2 regions of the Luteimonas sp. TWI596 genome follow, and region 1 is predicted to be linked to the other one. Evidence: riboswitches for the same ligand, from Rfam matches in the RefSeq annotation. Region 1 holds a riboswitch; the other holds the start of a gene.
What was found. A riboswitch is a leader RNA that binds a small molecule or an ion and turns the genes downstream of it on or off. The one in region 1 is predicted to bind cobalamin.

Region 2: it holds a riboswitch for cobalamin, as region 1 does, so the genes downstream of both, btuB (TonB-dependent vitamin B12 receptor) here and metE (5-methyltetrahydropteroyltriglutamate--homocysteine S-methyltransferase) in region 1, are expected to answer to the same signal.

What each region holds. Positions count from the first base shown of each region.
Region 1 covers NZ_JBDJMU010000015.1:72,812-80,596, forward strand. The annotation lists gene ABE487_RS12560 (FecR domain-containing protein) at 1-861, shown strand, start outside; gene metE (5-methyltetrahydropteroyltriglutamate--homocysteine S-methyltransferase) at 898-3,216, opposite strand; cobalamin riboswitch at 3,426-3,658, opposite strand; gene ABE487_RS12570 (NAD(P)H-dependent oxidoreductase) at 3,677-4,387, opposite strand; gene ABE487_RS12575 (LysR substrate-binding domain-containing protein) at 4,500-5,429, shown strand; gene ABE487_RS12580 (oxidoreductase-like domain-containing protein) at 5,445-5,624, opposite strand; gene ABE487_RS12585 (phosphatase PAP2 family protein) at 5,656-6,495, opposite strand; gene ABE487_RS12590 (transaldolase) at 6,497-7,465, opposite strand; gene ABE487_RS12595 (CoA transferase) at 7,496-7,785, opposite strand, start outside.
Region 2 covers NZ_JBDJMU010000008.1:6,680-14,464, forward strand. The annotation lists gene ABE487_RS07795 (efflux RND transporter periplasmic adaptor subunit) at 1-62, shown strand, start outside; gene ABE487_RS07800 (efflux RND transporter permease subunit) at 127-3,309, shown strand; gene bioD (dethiobiotin synthase) at 3,356-4,057, opposite strand; gene ABE487_RS07810 (GAF domain-containing protein) at 4,130-4,612, shown strand; gene ABE487_RS07815 (TfoX/Sxy family protein) at 4,609-4,968, shown strand; cobalamin riboswitch at 4,989-5,207, shown strand; gene btuB (TonB-dependent vitamin B12 receptor) at 5,336-7,207, shown strand; gene ABE487_RS07825 (NAD(P)H-binding protein) at 7,318-7,785, shown strand, end outside.

The DNA of each region.
Region 1 (7,785 bases):
CATCCCGAGATCGCACGCCGCCTGGACGCCGTCGCGGCGCCCCAGCGCGCGCCCCGCCCCCGCGCCAGCCGTCGCTGGCCGGTCGCCGCAGGTCTGGCCGCCACCCTCGCCCTCGCGCTGCTCGGCGCCTGGCAGCTGCTGGTGCCGGCCGCACCGACCGAGCGTGTCTACGCCACCGGTGTGGGCGAGCGCCGCGAGCTGACGCTCGAGGACGGCACCCACATCAGCTTGGACACCGACAGCCGGTTGCACGTCGCCTTCGGGCCGCGCGCACGCACGGTGGTCCTCGACCGCGGCCGCGCGTTCTTCCGCGTCGCCCGCGAGCGCCGGCCACTGACGGTGCACACCACGCACGGCGGCCTGCGCGTGGTCGGCACCGAGTTCGAGTTGAATCGCCGCGCCGCTGCGCTGGACGTCGCCCTGATCCAAGGCGAGGTCGTGCTGCTGCCGCTCGATGGCGGCAGCAACGGCCGGCCTGCCCCGTTGCTGGGCCTGGTCGCCGGCCAGACCGCGCGGCTCAGCCGCGATCTCGACACGCCGCAGATCGGCACCTTGCGCAAGCTCGCCGCGCCGGCCTGGCTGTCGGGCCGGCTGGTGTTCGAGGACGCGACGCTGGCCGAGGTCGTGGCCGAGTTCAACCGCTACAGCCACGAGCGGATCGTCATCGAGGACGCGTCGCTGACAGAGCTGCGCGTGACCGGTGTGTTCCGCAGCGATGCGCCGTTGGCCTTCGTCGGGGCGCTGTGCGAGGCCTATCCGATCGTGGCCGACGCCAGCACGCCCGGCCGCCTGCAACTGCGCCGCGCCCCGGCCCAGCGGGCGACCGGCGATGCCGGGCGCCGCGACGTCGGCCGGCGCTGACGGCCGCGTCGCGACATCCGGCATCGGCCAGTGCGGTCAGGCCGGCACGGCGGGGGCCGCCTCCGTCCGGCTGCGATCGGCATGCGCACGCAGCGTGCGCGCCGCCGCGACCAGCGCTGACAGCGCTGCGCGCGTTTCCGGCCAGCCGCGGGTCTTGAGCCCGCAATCGGGATTGACCCACAGCTGGGCGACCGGAATCGACTCGGCCGCCCGGCGCAGCAACGCGGTCATCTCCTCGACATCGGGCACGCGCGGAGAATGGATGTCGTAGACGCCCGGGCCGATGCCGTTGGGATAGCGGAACCGCACGAAGGCCTCGAGCAATTCCATGCGCGAGCGCGAGGTCTCGATCGAGATCACGTCGGCGTCCATCGCCGCGACCGCCTCGATGATGTCGTTGAACTCCGAGTAGCACATGTGGGTGTGGATCTGGGTGGTGTCGGCCACGCCCGAGGCGCTGATGCGGAAGCTCTCGACCGCCCAGTCCAGATACGCCGCCCAATCGGCGCGCCGCAGCGGCAGGCCCTCGCGCAGCGCCGGTTCGTCGATCTGGATCACGCCGATGCCGGCCGCCTCCAGGTCGGTCACCTCGTCGCGCAAGGCCAGTGCGATCTGCCGGCAGGTATCGGCGCGCGACTGGTCGTCGCGCACGAACGACCATTGCAGCACTGTCACCGGGCCGGTCAGCATGCCCTTCATCGGCCGCGGGGTCAGCGACTGCGCGTAGCGCGACCAGCGCACGGTCATCGGCGCCGGGCGGGCGACATCGCCGTAGATCACCGGCGGCTTCACGCAGCGCGAGCCGTAGCTCTGCACCCAGCCGTTCTTGGTGAACGCGAAGCCATCGAGCTGCTCGCCGAAGTACTCGACCATGTCGTTGCGCTCGAACTCGCCGTGCACCAGCACATCCAGCCCGAGGTCTTCCTGCACACGCACGCACTGCGCGATCTGGTCGGCGATGAACGCATCGTAGTCGGCCTGGCTCAGCTTGCCGGACTTGTGCGCTGCACGCGCCTCCCGGACCTCGAGCGTCTGCGGGAACGAGCCGATCGTGGTCGTGGGCCACAGCGGCAGCGGGCGCAGCGCATCCTGCGCGGCCCGACGCGCGGCATAGGGCGTCGCGCGACGCGACGCGGACGCGTCGAGTGCAGCCACCCGCGCGGCGACCTCCGGCCGCTGCACGCGGGGCGAGGCGCGCCGCGCGGCGATCGCATCGCGCGCCTTGGCCAGCGCCGGCTCGGCGGCATCGGGATCGGCCAGCGCCTCGGCCAGCAGGCGCAGTTCATCGAGTTTCTGCCGGGCGAAGGCCAGCCAGCCACGCAGTTCGTCATCCAGCGCGGTCTCGCCCGCCAGGTCCACCGGCACATGCAGCAGCGAGCACGACGGCGCCAGCCAGACCGCATCGTCGCCGCGCGCATCGATCGCGTAGCGCGCCAGCACCAGCGCATCGTCCAGCCGCGTGCGCCAGATGTTGCGGCCGTCGACGAGCCCCAACGACAACGTGCGCCCGGCCGGCAGCGCGCCGAGCACCGCATCGAGTTGTTCGCGCCCGCGCACCAGATCGACATGCAGGCCGTCGACCGGCAAGGACGCGGCCAACGGCAGGTTGTCGTCCAGCGCGCCGAAGTAGGTCGCCAGCAGCAGCTTCGGCCGCGCGCCCTGCGCCAGCGTGGCGTAGGCCCGATCAAAGGCCGCGCGCACCGCGGGGTCGAGGTCGAGCACCAGCGCCGGCTCGTCGATCTGCACCCAGGCCGCGCCGGCGGCGTGCAGGCGTGCCAGCAACTCGGCGTACACCGGCAGCAGCGCATCGAGCAGCGCGAAGCGATCGCTGCCGTCGACGGTCTTCGACAGCCACAGCAGCGTGACCGGCCCGAGCAGCACCGGCCGGGTCTCGATCCCCTCGGCCTTGGCTTCCAGGTACTCGCGCACCGGCTTGTCGTCGCGCAGCGCGAAGCGCTGGCCGGCCTGCAGTTCGGGCACCAGGTAGTGGTAATTGGTGTCGAACCACTTGGTCATCTCCAGCGCATGCAGGTCGATGCCGTCCTGCTGATGACCCCGCGCCAGCGCGAAGTAACCGGCCAGCGGATCGGCATCGGCCAGCGCGCGGTAGCGCTCGGGGATCGCGTCGAAGCCGAAGGCGGCGTCGAGCACCTGGTCGTAGAGCGAGAAGTCGTTGCTCGGCGGCGTGGCGACGCCGGCCTCGCGCTGCAGGCGCCAATGGCGCAGGCGCAGGTCGCGCGCCACTGCCTGCAACTGCGCGGCGTCGGCCTCGCCGCGCCAGTGACGTTCGACGGCGCGCTTGAGCTCGCGTTTGCGGCCGATGCGGGGAAAGCCGAGATTGGTGATGCCGGTCATGGTGGATGCGTCCTCAATGCGTGGGATTGAGGAACGAAGGGTCCGCATGGCGTGCACCGCGCCTGCGCGCGCCCGCCTGCCACACGGCCGACCTTCGCCCCCTCGGGCGAACCGGAGCCTGCGTGCGGACGTGCGGGACCGGCCGCGACGTGCGCGGCGCGATGCCCGTGCACCTCCCCGCGGAGGCCCCAGGTCGTACGTGCGCGCCTGTCGGTGCGCACGGCCAAGGCAGGTCTTCGGGCTCATGGACGGGCCACCTGCGAGGTGGTGGGCCTACTGCCCGTCGCTTCCCGGCCCGGACGGGCGCCAGTGCGTTGACGGGGGTCGTTTCCAGTTACCGCTGCGGGGCAGCGCCGGAATTGCCGCCATGCGGCGCACCGGCTTCCCTTTTAATCATCGCTTCATTCGCATGAAGAGATGAACCTTGGCGGCGACACGGTAGCCCCGGCCGCACGGGCGGTCAAGCGGGCGTGGCCGCGGCGGCCGTCTCCCGCGCATCGGCCTGTTCGGCAAGGCGATCGACCAGCGCATCGACCGCGGCCTCGGCGCGCGCGATCGAGGCCGCGAGCCGGGCATCGGCGAACTCGTCGTATTCCACCGCGACCCGGTCGACGTCGGTGATGCCCATGTAGCGCAGCGGCGTCATCACGCCCTGCTCGACCAGGTTGTCGCCGGCGTTGCGACCACCGGGGTCATAGTCGTGATCGCCGCGCGCACCCAGCAGCACGGCGCGGCGGCCCTGACCGGCCAGCATCGGCCAGTACGGCGCACCGGCGCGCGCGCGATCGAAACCGAAGGTGCGGCCCACGCGCACGATGTTGTCGATCCAGGCCTTGACCGGCGCGGGCATACCGAAGTTGTACATCGGCACCCCCATCACCACGAGCGGGCTGCCGAGCAGCTCATCGATCAGCGCATCGCTCTCGGACAGCCGCTCGATCATCCACGGCGTGCGCTGCGCCAGCGGCGTGAACGCAGCATGGATCCAGCGTCCGTCGACATGGGTCGGCGGCGTCAGGGCGAGATCGCGATAGACGATGCGATCACCGGGGCGCCGCTGTTGCCAGCGCGCGACGAAACGGGCGCCGAGCCGGCGGGTATGGGAGCCGTGCGGGACCTCGCCCGAACAACCGGGACGGGCACTGCCGTCGAGATGGAGCAAGCTGAGCATGATTCACCTGGCGAAGCTGGGAGAGAATGCGCACTGCGGCGCTCCGGCATGATTGGCGCCGGCCCAGAGCCCGACAAACGATGTTTTCTCGTCCGATGGATGAATTGCGCTCATGCACGATCGCCCCGCCCGCCTGCCACCGCTGAGCGCACTGCGCGCGTTCGAGGCCGCCGCCCGACGCCAGAGCTTCAAGGCCGCAGCCGAAGAACTGTCGCTCACGCCCACCGCGGTCAGCCACCGCATCCGCCAGCTCGAGGACTGGCTGGGCCTGCGGCTGTTCGCACGCCAAGTACGCCAGGTGCGGCTGACCGAGGCTGGGCAACGCCTGTACCCGAGCGTGCGCGGCGGCTTCGATGGCATCGCCACCGCCGTCGCCGACCTGCAACGGCAGACGCGCCGCCCCGCGGTCACGCTGAGCACGACCCGGGGCTTCGCCGCCCGCTGGCTGTTGCCACGCCTGCCGGCGCTCGCTGCGGCCGCGCCCGAAGTCGATCTGCACCTGCACGCAGCCGACGACCCGGTCCGGCTGGCCGCCGGCGGCACGGAGCTGGCGATCCGCTACGGCCCCGCACCGGCTCCGCAGGTCGAAACCTGGCCGCTGCTGCCTGGACGTTTCATTCCGGTCTGCGCCCCCGGCCTGGCGCTGGCCGGCCCGACGGCGCTGGCGACCGTGCCGCGGCTGCGCTACGCCTGGCGACTGCAGGACGCCCACACCCCCGACTGGCCGCGCTGGTGCCGAACCGCCGGCCTGCCGGACACGCACGGCGGCGAACTCGGCTTCTCCGACGAAGCGCATGCCATCCAGGCCGCGATCGCCGGCCAAGGCATCGCACTGGCGAGCGTCGCCCTGGTCGCCGACGCCCTGGAAGACGGCGTGCTGCGGGCCCCGTTCGGCCCCGCGCTCGACGGCCACGACTTCCGCCTGCTGGCCGCGCCCGGTACCACGCACACACCGGCCGTCGCCGCCGTCGGCGCCTGGCTGCGCGCAGAGGCCGACGCGTTCCTGGCCCGGCACGCTGCGCGCTTCGCAGCGGTCGCGTAAACCCGGCCGCGCGCGTCAGTCGGCCCCAGGATGCCGCGCGCGCCACGCGGCCAGCCGGGCGCGGTAGTCGGCCATCGCATCGGCGTGCAGGTCGTAGACGCAGATCGGGCAGCCGCTGTCGCAGCAGTCGCTCGGCAGCGGGGCCTCAGGCGGTTCGGGCCGCGGATCGGGGTCTGGGACAGGTGTCGTACTCATCGCGCGGCCATTGTCGCGCAGCTCGCCGGCCTCAGCGATCGTCGGCGGCCGGCAGCGGCGACAGGCGCAACGCGGCGGTCTGCGCGTCGCAGCCCTCGGGCCGGGCGCCGCGCGCACGTTGGGCGGCGACCTCGTCGCGCGCCGCCGCCAGGTCGGCCAGGAACGCCGGTTCGGCCTGCAGCCGCGCGAAGGTCGCGGCGCCGACCACCTGCCCCTGCACGATGTCGCTGTACCAGTGCACGTTGCAGACCAGTCGGCTCTCGCCGAAGCTGCGTCCGCGTTGCAGCAGCGGATCGGCGCGATCGGGGGCGACGGCGGTCAGCGCCAGCGCCCAGGTCCAGCCGATCGCGGTGTGGCCCGACGGGTACGAGCCGCTGTCGCGCAGCTGCGCGGCCTCGCCTGGCGTACACACCGGCGCGCCGTTGGCCAGGAACGGCCGGCGGCGCTGCCAGTGCAGCTTGGCGGCGCGGCCGTCGATCGCGGCGTCGGCGAGGCTGCGCCGCAGCAACCGCACCAGGTGCGGGGTGTGGGTCGTGTCGATCGGCACGCCGAGCGCGCAGGCGTAGAGGTCGGCCGCCCGGGGAAAGTCGAGGTCGGCGTCGATCGCCGCCTGCCGCCAGCGCGGGGTCTCGCGCAGGGACAGCGCACGCGCCGCGATGGCCTCATCGAGGGCCCGCGCGGCCGAATCGGGCGCCGGCGGCGCGGGCAGCAATGCGCGGCTGTCGAAGCCGGGCGCATCGAGGTAGCCGATGCTCACCCCGGGGCGATGCTCGGGCACGACCACCGGCGCGGCCGCCGTGGACTGCGGGCCGCCGGCACAGCCGGCGACCAACAGCGCCGCCAGCACGCCCACGGCGCGCCGGACGCGCATCTCAGCCGGCCTGCAGCCGCTGGGCGATCGTCTGGCGCAGCGCAGCGAGATCCTTGGCGAACGCGGCGATACCGTCGCGCAGCTTCTCGTCGGCCATCGGATCGGCCTTGAGATCACGCGCGAAGCGTTCAGCGTCGACCGGCGGGTCGATCCGGCCATCGCCTTTGCCCGGCGTCAGCGCGCGCGCCAGCGGGCCGTGCTCGGCATCCAGCGCTTCGAGCAGGTCGGGCGAGATCGTCAGCCGGTCGCAGCCGGCCAGCGCTTCGATCTGCGCGGTCGAGCGGAACGAGGCGCCCATGACCACCGTCGGCGAGCCGCGACGCTTGAACTCGGCATAGACATCGCGCACGAAACGCACGCCCGGATCGTCGTCGATCGTCGCCGGCACCTCGCCGCGCGCGACGTGCCAGTCGAGGATCCGGCCGACGAACGGCGAGATCAGGAACACGCCGGCCTCGGCGCAGGCGATCGCCTGGCTGCGGTTGAAGATCAGCGTGAGGTTGCAGTCGATATCCTCGCGCTGCAGCTGCTGCGCGGCGCGGATGCCTTCCCAGGTCGCGGCGATCTTGATCAGCACGCGATCGCGGCCGACACCGGCATCCTCGTACATGTCGATGAACTGGCGCGCCTTGGCGAGCGTGGCCTCGGTGTCGTGCGACAGGTCGGCATCGACCTCGGTCGACACCCGGCCCGGCACCAGGCCGGCAAGCTTGCGGCCGACGCCGATCGTCAGGCGGTCGACGACCTGGCGGACCACGGCATCGGCATCGCCGTCGAGCCCGCGCGCGCGCTCGAGCTCATGCTCGATCAGCTCGGCGTAGATCGGCAGGTCCAGCGCCTTGCGCACCAGCGTCGGGTTGGTCGTGCAGTCGACCGGCTTGAGCCGCGCGATCGCGTCGGCATCGCCGGTATCGGCGACGACGACGGACATCGTGCGCAGTTGGTCGAGCTTGGATGCGGCAGCGGACATGAACACCTCGGGTTGGGACGTGACCGCCGCTCAGGCGGAATCGCCATTGTCGCGTCCCACGGCGCCCAGGGCCACCCTGACCGCCTCGGAATGCTGGCCCAGCGTGGGCGCGGCAAATGGGGCAGGCCCCGGCGTGCGGCCGAAGCGGATCGTCTGGGCGACGCCGCGGTAGCTGCCCAGGGTCGGATGCGCGATCGTGCTGACGATGCCCTCGGCCAGCACCTGCGGATGTTCGAACATGTCCTCGACCGCACGCGCGGCCGCGCACGGCACGGCATCGCCGAAATGCGCCTCCCAGTCCACCGCATCGCGCGCGGCCA
Region 2 (7,785 bases), on a different contig from region 1:
TGACGATCAACAACCGCGTCCAGCCGTCCGCAGACGACGCGCCGACGCCCGAGAACCGCTGACGCCGCGCGGGCTCCGGCCCGCCCCGCTCCCTGACCCGCGCTGCGATGCGCGGGGGAGAACGAGATGACATTCACAGACATCTTCATCCGCAAACCGGTGCTGGCGATGGTCGTCAGCCTGTTCATCCTGCTGTTCGGCCTGCGCGCGTTCTCCGAACTCAATGTGCGTCAGTACCCCGAGCTGCAGAATGCGGTCGTCAACATCAGCACCACGTACTTCGGCGCCGACGCCGACCTGATCCAGGGCTTCATCACCACGCCGCTCGAGCGCGAAGTCGCCAGTGCCGAAGGCATCGATTACATCACCTCGACCAGTTCGGCCGGCGTGAGCGTGATCCAGGCCTACATCCGCCTGGACTACGATCCCAACCAGGCCCTCACCCAGATCGCGGCCAAGGTCAACAAGCTGCGCAGCGAACTGCCGGCCGAGTCCGAGAATCCGGTCATCGACCTGCAGCAGGGCCAGCAGGTCGCGGCGATGTATGTCTCGTTCGCCAGCGACACGCTCGACGACAACCAGATCACCGACTACCTCACGCGCGCGGTGGAGCCGAAGATCGCGACGATCCCAGGCGTGCAGCGTGCCGAGATCATGGGCCCGGGCGCATTTGCAATGCGGGTGTGGCTCAAGCCCGACCGGATGACCGCGCTGGGCGTCACCGCCAGCGATGTCCACGCCGCGCTGCAGGCCAACAACGTGCTCTCGGCCCTGGGCTCGACCAAGGGCCAGATGGTGGCGGTCGATCTCACCGCGCGCACCGATCTGCGCACGCCCGATGAGTTCCGCGCGCTGGTGGTGCGCGAGGCAGACGGCGCGATCGTGCGCCTGGGCGATATCGCCGATGTGGTGCTGGGCTCGGAGAACTACGGCTCGTCGGTGCGCATCAACGGGGCCTCGGCCACGTTCATGGGCATCTATGTCTCGCCCGACGCCAACGCGCTGGACGTGATCGCGGACGTGCGCCGCGCCTGGGACAACGAGATCGTGCCGCAGTTGCCCGAGGGCATCGAGGCGACGATCCCCTACGACAGCACCGAGTCGATCCAGGACGGCATCAACGAGGTCATCCGCACGATCATCGAAGCGGTGATCATCGTGATCGTGGTCATCTACCTGTTCCTGGGGTCGCTGCGCAGCGTGCTGATCCCGGCGATCACCGTGCCCCTGTCGCTGGTCGGCGCGCTGTTCCTGATGCTGCTGATGGGCTTCACGATCAACCTGCTCACATTGCTGGCGATGGTGCTGGCGATCGGCATCGTGGTCGACGACGCGATCATCGTGCTGGAAAACATCCACCGCCACATCGAGGAGGGCATGACGCCGTTCGATGCGTCGATCCGTGGCGCGCGCGAACTGGCGTGGCCGGTTGTGGCGATGACCACGACCCTGATCGCGGTGTATCTGCCGATCGGCTTCCAGGGCGGACTGACCGGAGTGCTGTTCACCGAATTCGCGTTCACGCTGGCCGGCTCGGTGCTGCTGTCGGGCGTGATCGCGCTGACGCTTACGCCGATGATGTGCGCCAAGATCCTCAAGCCGCATGGTCAGGGCAGCGGCAAAAGCCGCCTGGAAGCGTGGCTGGACCGCCGCTTCGACGCCCTGCAGCACGGCTATCAGCGACGCCTGCACGGCGCGCTGCAGACCCGCGGCGTGATCCTGGCCTTCGGCGCGGTGGTGCTGGTCTCGTGCGCATTCCTGTACATCGGCGCGCCCAAGGAACCGGCGCCGATGGAGGACGAAGGCTTCGTGTTCGCGATCGGCAGCGCGGATGCGGCAAGCACGCTGGACTATGTCGAGCGCTACACCGAAGAGATGTCCGACATCGTGGATCAGATCCCCGAGATCAACGACTTCTTCCTGTTCAACGGCGGCTTCGGCGGCATGGGGGGCAGCAACAGCGCGATGGGCGGCTTCGTGCTCAAGCCCTGGAGCCAGCGCGACCGTTCGACCAACCAGGTGCTGCAGCAGGACCTGCAGCCCAAGCTTGCCGAGATCACCGGCTTGAACATCTTCGCGCTGGTGCCGCCGTCGCTGCCCTCGGCCGGCGGCGACGGCGGCGGCGAGTTCCTGATCGGCGGCATCGGTTCGCTGGCGCAGCTGTCGGAGATCGCCGACGAGGTCGTCGCGCGCGCGCAGCAGAGCCGGCGCTTCATCTTCCTGGACAAGGACCTGAAGATCGACAAGCCGCGCGTGGAGGTGCAGATCGATCGCGACAAGGCGGCGCTGCTGGGCATCGACATGCGCACGTTGGCGGCTGACATGAGCGCGCTGCTCGCCGGCGGCTACGTCAATCGCTTCGCGATGCAGAACCGCTCCTACCGGGTGATCCCGCAGGTGCAGCGCGCCGACCGGCTCAATGCCGAGCAACTCGGCAACTACTACACCCGTACCCGCAGCGGCGAGCTGATCCCGCTCTCGACGGTGGTCTCGTTCAAGGAAAGCGCGCAGCCGCAGTCGCTCAAGCGCTTCCAGCAGCTCAATGCGGTGGGCATCACCTTCGCGCCGCGACCGGGCGTGACCAAGGGCGAGGCGCTGCGGGTCCTCGACGAGATCGCCGCCGACGTGCTGCCGCAGGGCTACAGCGTGGACTACGCCGGCGAGTCGCGGCAGTTCAAGCAGGAAGGCACCACGATGCTGATCACGCTGGCGTTCGCGCTGGTGATCATCTTCCTGGTGCTGGCCGCGCAGTTCGAGAGCTTCCGCGATGCGCTGATCATGCTGATCACCGTGCCGATGGCGATCAGCGGCGCACTGCTGGTGCTCAACGCGCTGGGCCTGGTGTCGGGCATCCTGCAGTTCGCCGGCATCGAGGCCTTCCCCGGCATGTCGATCAACATCTACACGCAGGTGGGCTTGGTCACCCTGGTGGGTGTGATCTCCAAGCACGGCATTCTGATCGTGGAGTTCGCCAACAAGCTGCAGATCAACGAAGGTCTGAGCAAGGCCGAGGCGATCGAGCAGGCCGCCGCGATCCGCCTGCGACCGGTGCTGATGACGACGGCCGCGCTGGTGTTCGCGATGGTGCCGCTGCTGATCGCCAGCGGTCCGGGTGCGGCGGCGCGCTTCTCGATGGGCCTGGTGATCGCCGCCGGCATGTCGATCGGCACCGCGTTCACGCTGTTCGTGCTGCCGGCGTTCTACCTGCTGCTGGCGCGCGACCACAGCCACGACCGGGGCGCGGTGGCCGCCACGGACGCCGACGGGCACGACGGCAACCCAGCGACGCCGGTGCCCCAGGGGCACTGAGCACGTCGGGCATCCGCGGCGCATGCCGCGGATGCCACGCCCTCGATCAGAGCCGGCGCGGCAGCGCGTCGATCCAGGCCGGATCGAGCACCAGGGCGCCCGCGTCGGCGCTGCCCCCGTCGCCGACGAACGGCAGCACGCCCAGGCACGGCGCCGGCAGCGCATCGGCAAGCAGGCCGAGATAGTCGTCTGCGCGCGAGAACTCTGGATCGATCCGGTTGCCGACCCAACCCACAAGCCGACAGCCGTCGGCCGCGATCGCGCGTGCGCTTAGCCGGGCATGGCTCAGGCAGCCGAGCCGGAGCCCGACCACCAGCACCACTGCGCCGCCCAGCCACCGCGCCAGGTCCGCATGTTCGATGCCCTCGGCCAGCGGCGCAGCCCAGCCGCCAGCGCCTTCGACCAGCACCACATCGGCCGCCGCGGCGAGCCGCGCGTGCGCCGCGTGCAGATCGGCGGCATCGACGATCACGCCGGCCGCGCGTGCGGCCAGGGTCGGCGCGGTCGCTTCGGGCAGGGCCACCGGGTTGACGTCGGCGTATGCCGGCCGGGGCCGGCTGGCGGCCTGCAGCGCCAGCGCATCCTCATTGCGCCAGCCACCGTCCTGCCAATCGCAGCCGCTGGCGACCGGCTTCATGCCGACCGCGCGGCGACCATCGGCACGCAAGGCCTGCAGCAGCGCCACGCTGGCGTGGGTCTTGCCGATGCCGGTATCGGTCCCGGTGACCAGGCACGTGCGCGCGCTCATACCGGTGCGCCTATCGGGACGCCAGCGACGGCGCGGCCGGGCGGGTGCGACCCCGCTGCTACACTGCGCGACATGTTCACATCCACACCTCTGAGCGGCAGCAAGGCCGACCAGTATGCCGCGCTCGCGGCACAGGCCCGCGCTCTGCTGCACGGCGAATCCGACCCCATCGCCAATGCCGCGAACCTCTCGGCGCTGGTCTACCACGCCCTGCCCGACCTCAACTGGGTCGGCTTCTATTTCTACGACGGGACCGAACTGGTCGTCGGCCCGTTCCAGGGCCTGCCGGCCTGTGTGCGTATTCCGCTCGACAAGGGCGTGTGCGGCGCCGCAGCGCGCACCCGGCAGACCCAGCGGGTCGACGACGTGCACGCCTTTGCAGGCCATATCGCCTGCGATGCTGCGTCGCGGTCTGAAGTCGTCGTGCCACTGGTCGACGGCGACCGCCTGATCGGCGTCTTCGATCTCGACAGTCCGCTGCCGGCCCGGTTCGACGCCGACGATCAGGCCGGGCTGGAGGCGCTCGCACGGCTCTACGTCGAGCACGCGCGTTGAGCGCGCCGAAGCTGCGCAACCTCGGGCCGAAGTCGGCGGCGTGGCTGCGACAGGTGGGGCTGCGCACGCGCGAGGACCTCGAAGCAGCGGGCGCGGTCGAGGCCTTCGTGCGCGTGCGCCGGGCCGGCTTCCGACCCAGCCTCAACCTGCTGTACTCGATCGAGGGCGCGCTGCTGGACTGCCACTGGCAGGAGGTCCCCGAAGCTCGGCGTCTGCAGCTGACCGAGGCCGCCGAAGCGGCGACCGCACAACTGCCCGACCCGCGCGCACGGACCGCGGGCGGCCCGGTCACCACGATCGTGCACGACGCGGCCGATCGCGACGACGCGATGCCGGGCGACCCCGACGCACGCTGAACCGGACGAGCGCTGGCGTACAATCGCGCCTGCTTCGCGGTGACCCGGCCTGCCTGGGTTGAAACGGGAAGCCGGTGCGGGCGCCGCGAGGCAACCCCATTCCGGCACTGCCCCCGCAACGGTAAGCGTGTGCAAGCGTCGCTTCTCGCCACTGTGCCCTGTGCACGGGAAGGCGCGACGCCTGGGCTCAGACCGCCCACGCGCAAGTCCGGAGACCGGCCTCGAAGTTCCACCTGATTGCGATGCGGCGGGCATTGCGACGACGTTCCGGGTGCGCCTTGCGCCTGGACGGCGGTCCGTGTGCGCCCGTTCCCGCGATCTTCGCCCGCCCGCCGCGCGTTCGATGCGCGCGCGCAAGGAGACCGCAATGCCGTTCCGCACCTTGACCGTGGCGATCGCCACTGCCCTGCTCGCTCCGTCGGCGCTCGCCGCTCCCGGCGAACTCGACGCCGTGCTCGTCACCGCCAATCGCACCCAGACCGCGCTGGCCGACACCCTCGTGCCGGCGCAGATCATCGACCGCGACGAGATCGAACGCAGCCAGGCGCGCGACCTGCCGGAGCTGCTGCGCGGCCGCGCCGGCATCCAGATCGGCAACAGCGGCGGCCCGGGCAAGCTGAGCTCGATCTTCCTGCGCGGCGCCGAATCCGACCACGTACTGGTGCTCGTCGATGGCGTACGCATCGGCAGCGCGACCGCCGGCATGCCGGCGATCCAGGACCTGCCGGTCGACCAGATCGAGCGCGTGGAAATCGTACGCGGCCCGCGTTCGAGCCTCTACGGCTCGGAAGCGATCGGCGGCGTCATCCAGATCTTCACCCGCCGCCACGACGGCGCGATTGCGCCGCACGCACGAATCGGCGCCGGCAGCCACGGCTTGCGCGAAGCCAGCGCCGGCATCGGCGGCCGCAGCGGCCGGGGCTGGTTCGGTGTCGATGCAGCGTTCCAGCGCACCGACGGCATCGATGCCTGCCGCGGCTCGTCGGCGTTGTTCCAGGGGTGCTTCGTCGAAGAGCCCGACCGCGACGGCTACCGCAACCGTTCGCTGAACCTGCGCGCCGGCGTGCAGCTCACCGACGCGCTGCGGCTGGAAGGTCATGCCTTGCATGCCGACGCGTTCAATCAGTTCGACGGCAGCCTCTTCGGCGGTAACGAGGCCGACATCGTGCAGCAGGTGGCAGGCGGAACACTGACCTACGCGCCCTCGGACGTCGTGCGCCTGACCGCGCAGGCCGGCCGTGCCTACGACAAGTCGAGCACCTCCTTCCGCGATGCCGACACCGGCACGCGCAGTCATGTCGGCCGCATCGACACCCGCCGCGACACCGCCTCGGTGCAGGCCGACTTCGGCCTGGCGCCGACCCAGGGCCTGAGCCTGGGCTTCGACTGGCAGGCCGACCAAGTCGACAGCGACACCCGCTACGCGGTGACGGCGCGCGACAACTACGCCACGTTCGTCGAGTACCGCGGCCGCTTCGGCGCGCATCGCCTGCAGGCGAGCCTGCGCCACGACGACAACGAGCAGTTCGGCGGCCACGGCACCGGCAGCCTGGGCTGGGGCATGGAGCTGGCCCACGGCCTTCGCGTGACCGCCAGCGCCGGGACCGGCTTCAAGGCCCCGACCTTCAACGACCTGTACTTCCCCGGTTCGGAGAGCCCGGACCTCAAACCGGAACGCGCCAAAAGCGTGAATCTCGGCATCTCGCAGCAGGCGGCCCAGTGGCGCTGGTCGCTCGACGTGTTCGAGAGCCGCATCGACGACCTGATTGTGTTCGTCTACCCGCCGCCGGACTATGTCGGTCGCGGCAGCAACATCGACGAGGCCCGCATCCGTGGCGCCGAGCTGACGTTCGCGACCACCCTCGCCGGCTGGGACCTGTCGACCGAGTTGAGTCACGTCGACCCGCGCGACCGCAGCCAGGGCACCTACCGCGACAACCTGCTCGCCCGACGCGCGCGCAGCAGCGGCCGGCTCGACATCGATCGCAGCTTTGGCGACCTGCGCATCGGCACTACGCTGCGCGGCGCCGGCGGCCGCTACGACAACCCCGCCAACACGCTGCGCGTCGGCGGCTACGGCACCCTCGACCTGCGTGCGGCGTGGGCGTTCGCACCCGCGTGGACGCTCGAGGCGCGGGCGACCAACCTGCTCGACAAGGACTACGAGACGGTGGCGTGGTACCGCCAGCCCGGGCGCGAGTACGGCCTGGCGTTGCGCTGGCAGCCGCTCGCGCGCTGACGCGGTGCCGGTCGCGGGGGGGCGGGCCGCCTCGCCCCCCCCCCCCCCCCCGGCCGCATCGCCCGGCATCTGCGAGACTGTCGGCCGGCACCGGCTTGGCAGGGACAGCAATGCGCGTATTCGTCATGGGCGCGTCGGGCGGCGTGGGCACACGGCTGGTCGCGCAGGCGGTGGCGCGCGGCCACCGGGTCACGGCGCAAACGCGGTCGGCAGATCGGCTCACCGCCACAGCGGGCGTCGACATCGTAGTCGGCCGCCCCGACGACGCCCGCTTCCTGGCGCAACGCATGCCCGCGCACGATGCGGTCGTGATGAGCCTGGGCGTCGCCAGCCCGAGGCCGACGACGGTGTTCTCTGATGCGACCCGTGCAGCGATCGCCGCGATGCGCGACAGCGGCGTGCGGCGCCTGATCGCGATCACCGGCGTGGGCGCGGGCGAGACGCGCGGGCACGGCGGCTGGCTGTACAACCGCATCGTCTTTCCGCTGGTCACTCGCCACCGCTATGCCGACAAGGAACGCCAGGAGGCGCTGATCCAGGACTCAGGGCTGGACTGGACGCTGGTGCGGCCCGCGCCG